Regions from separate parts of the Marinobacterium sp. xm-m-312 genome, predicted to be linked through region 1. Evidence: predicted binding sites of a transcription regulator. Region 1 holds the regulator's gene; the other holds the start of a gene.

Region 1 (3,586 bases):
AGTCGAGTGTGATAAGTGTAGCGCTGAGATGCACCTTAAAACGGGCCGTTTCGGTAAGTTCTTTGGTTGTACCAACACAGAGTGTAAAAACACACGTAAGCTGCTCAAGAATGGTGAAGTGGCTCCGCCTAAGATGGATCCAGTTCCGATGCCGGAGCTTAAGTGTCAGAAGGTTGACGATACCTACATCCTGCGTGATGGAGCCAGTGGTCTATTCCTGGCAGCAAGCCAATTCCCACGTAATCGTGAGACCCGTGCACCTCTGGTCAAAGAGTTGATTCCACATAAAAATGCGATTGACCCTAAATATCACTTCTTAATGGAAGGACCTCAGCAAGATGAGCAGGGTAACCCCGCTCAAATACGTTACAGCCGCAAAACCAAAGAGCAGTACCTTATGACGGAAGTTGACGGTAAGGCGACTGGTTGGAGAGCTTACTTCACCAATGGTATGTGGCAAATTGAAGCAGCCAAAGCTAAGAAGCGTTAATGGCTGACCTATACTCCCAGCGTGTGAATCAAACACTCGCGTTTGCACAATACGCGCTGGTGGGTATCAACACTGAGTTGACCGGTGAATCGACCAATCGTATGAAGCTTCGTGGCCTGCAAGAGGCTGCGCTGTTTCATTTAGACAGCGCCTATAAAGCCTATCTTAATGAGTTGGCTGAACGTGAGCGTGTCCTGCTGACCCAGTCGACACCCTCTGAATTGAGCAAGGCTTTTAAGCAACAGGGAATCCATTCCAGTGAGTTGGATGAGATGGAGCTGCTCTGTCAGGATTCCGGTAGTTGGTTGTCTAAGTTGATCAGTGCCATCAAAGCTATTCATAAACCCCTACCTCCCTCGCAAGAGAGCGCTAGCCAATCTGACATAGCAATTATAGATTTGGCCAAAGAATCGAGCCTTGAGGAGCAACTGGAGACTGAGTTGCAGGGGTGGTTTGAGCAGTTACGAGCGATGATCCTAAGACATCGCTCTAACGCGCAAGAGTGGTAAACTCAGTTCATTCCTTTCGTTTCAACACCCTTCACAAAAAGATGATCATTTAGATAGTGTCCTGTTGCATCACCAAGAGGGGCTGATTTGCGACTGCTCACATCCATCTGAACAATGGTCGTCTCTGCCGTCGCGACACAGACATCATCTTGGAATAGCACCTGGTAGAGTCCAAATGAGCTGGTACCCACGCGAGTTACACCGGTGCCAATATCCAGACGTCCTGGCCAAGTGATCTCACCTAGAAAGTTCAAATGCAGACTGGCAATGACAAATTCGCAATTGTCATTGGCGAGTGGGTCTTTTGGATCGTAGAGAAATTCGACACGGCCTGTCTCTAGGTAGGTACTGAATGCGGCATTGTTCACGTGGCCCTGACGATCGGTATCGGCATAACGGATCTTATCAAATGTTTGGATAGGGAAGTCGGTTAACTGATACGGCTGCTGATTTGGCTTGTGCGATCCCACACTATTCTCCTTGTAAGTGGTACTCCTCTATTGAGCCTATGATGGTTCAGGGTCTGATTCAAGCTAAATAAAAAAGCCGCTCAAAGAGCGGCTATGGGGGTCTTTGCTACAACGCAGCAAAGGGGGAGGCTAAATTTTTTTACGTACCAATAGACACTCTGTTTCGCTAGAGATCTGAGTGCGTTTCAGTTGGCTGACTAACGCGTCATCGGCAGGGTCATTGTGCCAGCAGATCAGTGTGTGACAGGTTCCCGCTTGCAGTGCGCGCTGAGCAAGTTTGTCTAAACCATGGCGCTTATCACGACGAAGTATCCACACTTTTTTGAGGTCGACACCTGCATCCGCCAGCACCTGCTTAGTCAAAGATTTTGGCGGCTCTAACATAACCAGCCAGCTCTCTTTTTGACTTAATGCGGCAAGCATCGGCAGAAGCATGGTGTTCAGATTTACCTGTGAGGTGTGCTGAACCAGCTCAGTCAAAACCAGTGGTTTAAGACCCGCATCATTCTGTGCAAATTGATTGTAAGCAATCATGGTGATTACCTTTAAAAGTCATTCTGTTGACGAATTACGCCAACACCCAAGCCTTCGATGGTTAACTGCTCTTCACGAAGATCAACTTTAATCGGGTCGAACTCTTCGTTCTCTGCTATCAAGTAGACCATGTGACCATCGCGGTGGAATCGTTTTACCGTGACATCTTCACCGACACGAGCAACGACTATCTGACCCTCACGTGCTTCACGTGTTTGGTGAACTGCTAAAAGATCACCATCCATAATGCCGATGTCTTTCATACTCATGCCGCGGACACGGAGTAGGTAGTCTGCTCTTGGGCGAAAGAAGTCTGAACTGATGGTGCAGTAATCATCGATGTGTTGTTCTGCGAGGATGGGTTCACCTGCGGCAACTTGACCGATGATCGCTAGGCCCTCTTGCTCCTCCTCTTCACCGACGATACGGATACCGCGAGAGGTGCCAGGGATCATCTCAATGGCCCCTTTACGTGCTAAGGCCTTTAGGTGCTCCTCTGCTGCATTGGCAGATTTAAACCCTAGATCGCGAGCAATATCGACGCGTGTAGGTGGAAATCCTGTTTCATCAATATGGCGACGGATGCAATCAAGCACCTCTTCTTGACGATTTGTAAGCTTCATAAACGCCCCCTATGACAGTACTGATTGGAATTTAAATGACTGTCTGTTTATTCAGTATTTGTATTTTTATACAGTATTTTAAATGTCGTCAAGTTTTTTCTGTTTGTATATCCAGTATTTTTGTATGATGGCCAACTAATTCGGAGGCGATGTGCTTAACAAAGAGACCCAAACCACCATACAGACAGCTTATCGCGCATTTCTAAATGCTCGCGATTTAAAGGCTCGTTATGCACAAAAGCATATGATTGCAGCGGTCGCACGGCAGTTGGGTGGTATCTTGTCGGACGATGCGGGTCAGCGTCTGGGTGAAAATCATCTGGTCGCCGTAGAGGCTGGAACGGGCACCGGTAAAACCATTGCTTACCTGCTGGCCGCACTTCCAATAGCGCAGGCTAAAGGTAAAACGCTGATCATTTCCACTGCTACCGTTGCACTTCAGGAACAGCTCTTATTGAAAGATCTTCCTGAGTTGGCTGAGCACGCTGGTATTGAATTTAAGTACGAAATTGCCAAAGGGCGTCGGCGCTACCTCTGTGTTAGCCGATTAGAGTCTCTTCTTAGTAATCAGCAGGATCTTTCACAGTCAGCCCTGTTTGAAGATGAGTTGGCCCAAGTGTTGGGGCCTGAACAGATCAAAGAGTACAGCGGCCTGTTGGATGAGTTTGCCAGTGGTCGTTGGAAGGGTGATCGTGATGAGCTAGAGCGCAACCTGGATGATGAGACCTGGATGCCGCTTACCTCAGACCATATGCAGTGTACCAATCGTCGCTGTGCGCATTTCAACGCCTGTCCGTTTTATCGTGCTAGGGCCGATATTGAGACAACCGATCTCTTGGTGGTCAACCACGATCTTGTACTGGCTGACTTGGCGTTAGGCGGTGGTGCGATTCTTCCTGAACCGGCCGATTCAATCTACATATTTGATGAGGCGCATCATCTGGGTGATAAGGCGACTAA
Region 2 (3,586 bases), on a different contig from region 1:
TTCTTTAAACAAACTGAAATGTTTTGCTCACAGCGTCGTAAGATTAGCAAAACCAACGACCAGCCATTTGGTGCCTTCATAGTCGAAGTTCACCTGTACTCGGGCTTTCGGTCCGGACCCCTCGAAGTTTATGACCATGCCATCACCAAATTTAGGGTGGTTGACCCTCTGGCCTAGACTGAGTTGAGTGTCGGGCACTTCGCTGGCAAAAGCGGATTGTGGTGTGAAGCTGACCTCCATATCCGAGCCACTCGAAAGCGGTCGGCGAACGCTAGCATTCAGGCGCACCTCTTCTATCAACTCCAATGGAATCTCCTGAATGAAGCGTGAAGGGCGGTTGTAGTTGTCTTGGCCATGAAGTCGGCGGGACTCAGCATAGGTCATGTAGAGTTTCTGCATGGCACGCGTAATGCCTACATAACAGAGGCGGCGCTCCTCTTCTAAACGTCCGGGCTCTTCGGCCGACATGCTGTGTGGGAACAAGCCTTCTTCCATACCGCATAGGAAGACCAGCGGGAACTCCAAGCCTTTCGCTGAGTGCAGTGTCATCAGTTGAACGCTGTCGGTATTGGGATCCGCCTGTGATTCACCGGCATCCAGTGCAGCTTGATCAAGAAAGGCTGCCAGCACGGAAGGGAACTCAGGGTTCTCCTCCTGGGACCACTGCTGCTCAAACTGGCGCGCTGCGGTCACTAGCTCTTCTAAGTTTTCGATGCGTGATTGAGCTTTTTCACCTTTCTCTTTTTCATGGTGAGCAATCAGTCCAGAGAAGCGAATGGTATGTTCTGTCCGCTCCTGCAGGGATGCCTCTTCTGTATCAACCGTCAACTGATTGACCAGATCTAAGAAGGCCTGCAGTGCATTGCCGGCACGTGCAGGTAGTTTCTTATGCTCGATAATCTCGTTCGAGGCTCGCCACATTGATATGCCTTGGCTTCGCGCGTAATCGCGTACCTCTTCAATGGTGCGGGTGCCGATGCCTCGGGTTGGCACGTTAATGACGCGCTCCATCGCCGTATCGTCATCGCGGTTGGCTATTAGGCGCAGGTAGGCGAGGGCATTTTTAATCTCTAAACGCTCATAGAATCGTTGGCCGCCATAGATGCGATAGGGAATTGCGGCACGGATCAGCATCTCCTCAAGCACACGGGATTGTGCGTTGGAACGGTAGAGAATGGCGCTCTCGTCACGACGATTACCATCCGATACCCACTGTGCGATGCGATCGACAATGAATCGCGCTTCATCCTGTTCATTAAAGGCTGCGTAGAGGCTGATAGGATCGCCTTGATTGCCCTCGGTCCACAGCTCCTTACCCAGTCGTCCAAAGTTGTTGCGAATGACGGCATTGGCCGCAGACAGAATGTTGTCTGTCGAGCGGTAGTTCTGCTCTAACTTGATGGTCTTAAGCCCACCAAAGTGTGCCTCAAGGTTTTGAATGTTCTCAATACGTGCGCCACGCCAGCCGTAAATCGACTGATCGTCATCGCCCACGGCCATCAGTTTGTGTTCACCCTGACAGAGCAGGCGCAACCAAGCGTACTGAATGGCGTTGGTGTCTTGGAACTCGTCTACTAAGACGTAACGGAAGCGCTCTTTGTAGTGCTGCAGCAGTTGTGGGTTCTTATCACGCAGCAGTTCAAGGCAGCGCAGCAGGAGTTCACCAAAATCGATCATGCCGCCGCGATCACAGGCTTGTTCATACGCCTCATAGACACGTATTAAGGTGTCTTGTACCAGGTCACCGGTGCGCTCTAGATGTTTACTGCGTAGCCCTTCATCTTTCTGTGCATTGATGTACCACTGAATCTGTTTCGGCGGCCAGCGTGAATCGTCTAATCCCATCTCCTTAGAGATGCGTTTAACCAAACGTAACTGGTCATCGGAGTCCATGATCTGGAAGTTCTCACGCAGCCCGGCCTCTTGCCAGTGCGAGCGAAGCAGTCGGTGCGCCAAGCCGTGGAAAGTACCGACCCACATGCCATGCACATTGACGTTGAGCAGGCTCTCGATACGTCCACGCATCTCTTTAGCCGCTTTATTGGTAAAGGTAACCGCCAATATCGAATAGGGTGAAATCTGCTCGGCTTCTATCAACCAAGCGATTCGGTGAACCAAGACACGCGTCTTGCCTGATCCTGCACCGGCCAGCACCAGAAGGTTGCTGATATCCGCGGTAACCGCTTCACGCTGCGCATCGTTGAGGGAGTCGATAATGTGAGTTACATCCATAGTGCCGCACTGCTCAAAAAGAGAAATTACTGAATGGGCGTACAGTATACGCATAATTATTATGGGAGTCTTGGCATTCCTACGCAGCAAACTTACACTGGGATGACATATCCACCTTTATTGAGTAGTGAATGCCCTTATCTGCTGACCATACGACTGCCCGTTTGGCTGAGTATCAAGCCAACCCTGATACCGGGCCTAAGTTGCTTTTTTTTAGCGGTGGCACTGCGTTGAATGGCTTTTCGCAGATTCTCAAACGCTATACCCATAACTCTATTCATTTAGTGACTCCCTATGACTCTGGCGGCAGCTCCGCTGTGTTGCGAAACGCATTTGATATGCCTGCTGTTGGCGATTTGCGCTCCCGCATGATGGCGTTAGCTGACGCTTCACTCGCCGGTCACCCTGAAGTGATCGAGCTGTTTGCGTACCGCCTGCCGACCGATGAATCACAGTCGTTATTACGTGCAAGGGTCGAGGCGATGCAACAACGCAACGACAGGCGCGTTCAGTCCATTCCCGAGCCAGTTCAGAGCATTATTTGTGATTTTTTAAACTACTTTCTTGAGTCAGCCCCCAAGGATTTTGACTTCAGGCGAGCCAGTATTGGTAATCTGATATTGGCGGGGGGCTACCTGAGCCATAATCGATCATTAGATCCTATTGCTCTGCTGTTTAGTCGTCTGGTTCATGTTAGAGGCCAAGTACGCACTGTTACGGACGAGTGCGGTGAACTGAAAGTGACGACAGAGAGTGGGCGAGAGATCATCGGGCAGCATCGGATGACAGGAAAAGAGTCCCAGCCATTAAATGAGCGTATCGCCTTACTTGATCTGCATTTGCCGCAGGGCACGGAATCGCATTTGGCTGATCAAGAGAGAGGTTGGATCAATTCAGCAGATCTGGTCGTCTTCCCGCCCGGTAGTTTCTATAGCAGTATTCTGGCTAACCTACTCCCCAAAGGGGTGGGTAAAGCGATCATGGATAACCCTGCCAGCAAAGTGTATGTCCCAAATTTAGGTATGGATCCTGAGCAGTTTGGTATGACCTTGCAGGAGCAGGTTGAGCAGTTGGAACGATTTGTTGCTCGAGATGCAGGCGGTGGTTTTCAAGGTGGATCGGAGCGCTGTATCGATATTCTGCTGACCGATTCCACACTGTTGAGTGGCATTGATGCAGAGTTTCTAAACTGGCTTGGTAAGCGTGGCATTCAGCTTTTGGATGTTGATCTGGCTAATCCTGAACGCACAGATCGCTACGACGAGATTAAGTTGGCGGAAGCTTTATTATCACTGGCATAGATAGATGGGTCAGACCAGAGGTCAGACCCACCGGTTCCTCACAGGTGTCTGAC

The links. The regulator LexA, encoded in region 1, represses DNA repair genes until DNA is damaged. The targets are predictions, from matches to a motif close to TACTGTNTANNTANACAGTA.
Region 2: a site for LexA is predicted at 2,260-2,279, ahead of uvrD (DNA helicase II). Genes of this name have one in related genera too.

Annotation. Positions count from the first base shown of each region.
Region 1 is NZ_WBYS01000004.1:215,460-219,045, reverse strand. It holds gene topA (type I DNA topoisomerase) at 1-490, shown strand, start outside; gene XMM312_RS06750 (DUF6586 family protein) at 490-999, shown strand; gene XMM312_RS06745 (thioesterase family protein) at 1,002-1,469, opposite strand; gene XMM312_RS06740 (SulA-like leucine-rich domain-containing protein) at 1,599-2,003, opposite strand; gene lexA (transcriptional repressor LexA) at 2,015-2,626, opposite strand; gene dinG (ATP-dependent DNA helicase DinG) at 2,778-3,586, shown strand, end outside.
Region 2 is NZ_WBYS01000003.1:24,374-27,959, forward strand. It holds gene uvrD (DNA helicase II) at 28-2,232, opposite strand; gene XMM312_RS04340 (GAK system CofD-like protein) at 2,364-3,533, shown strand.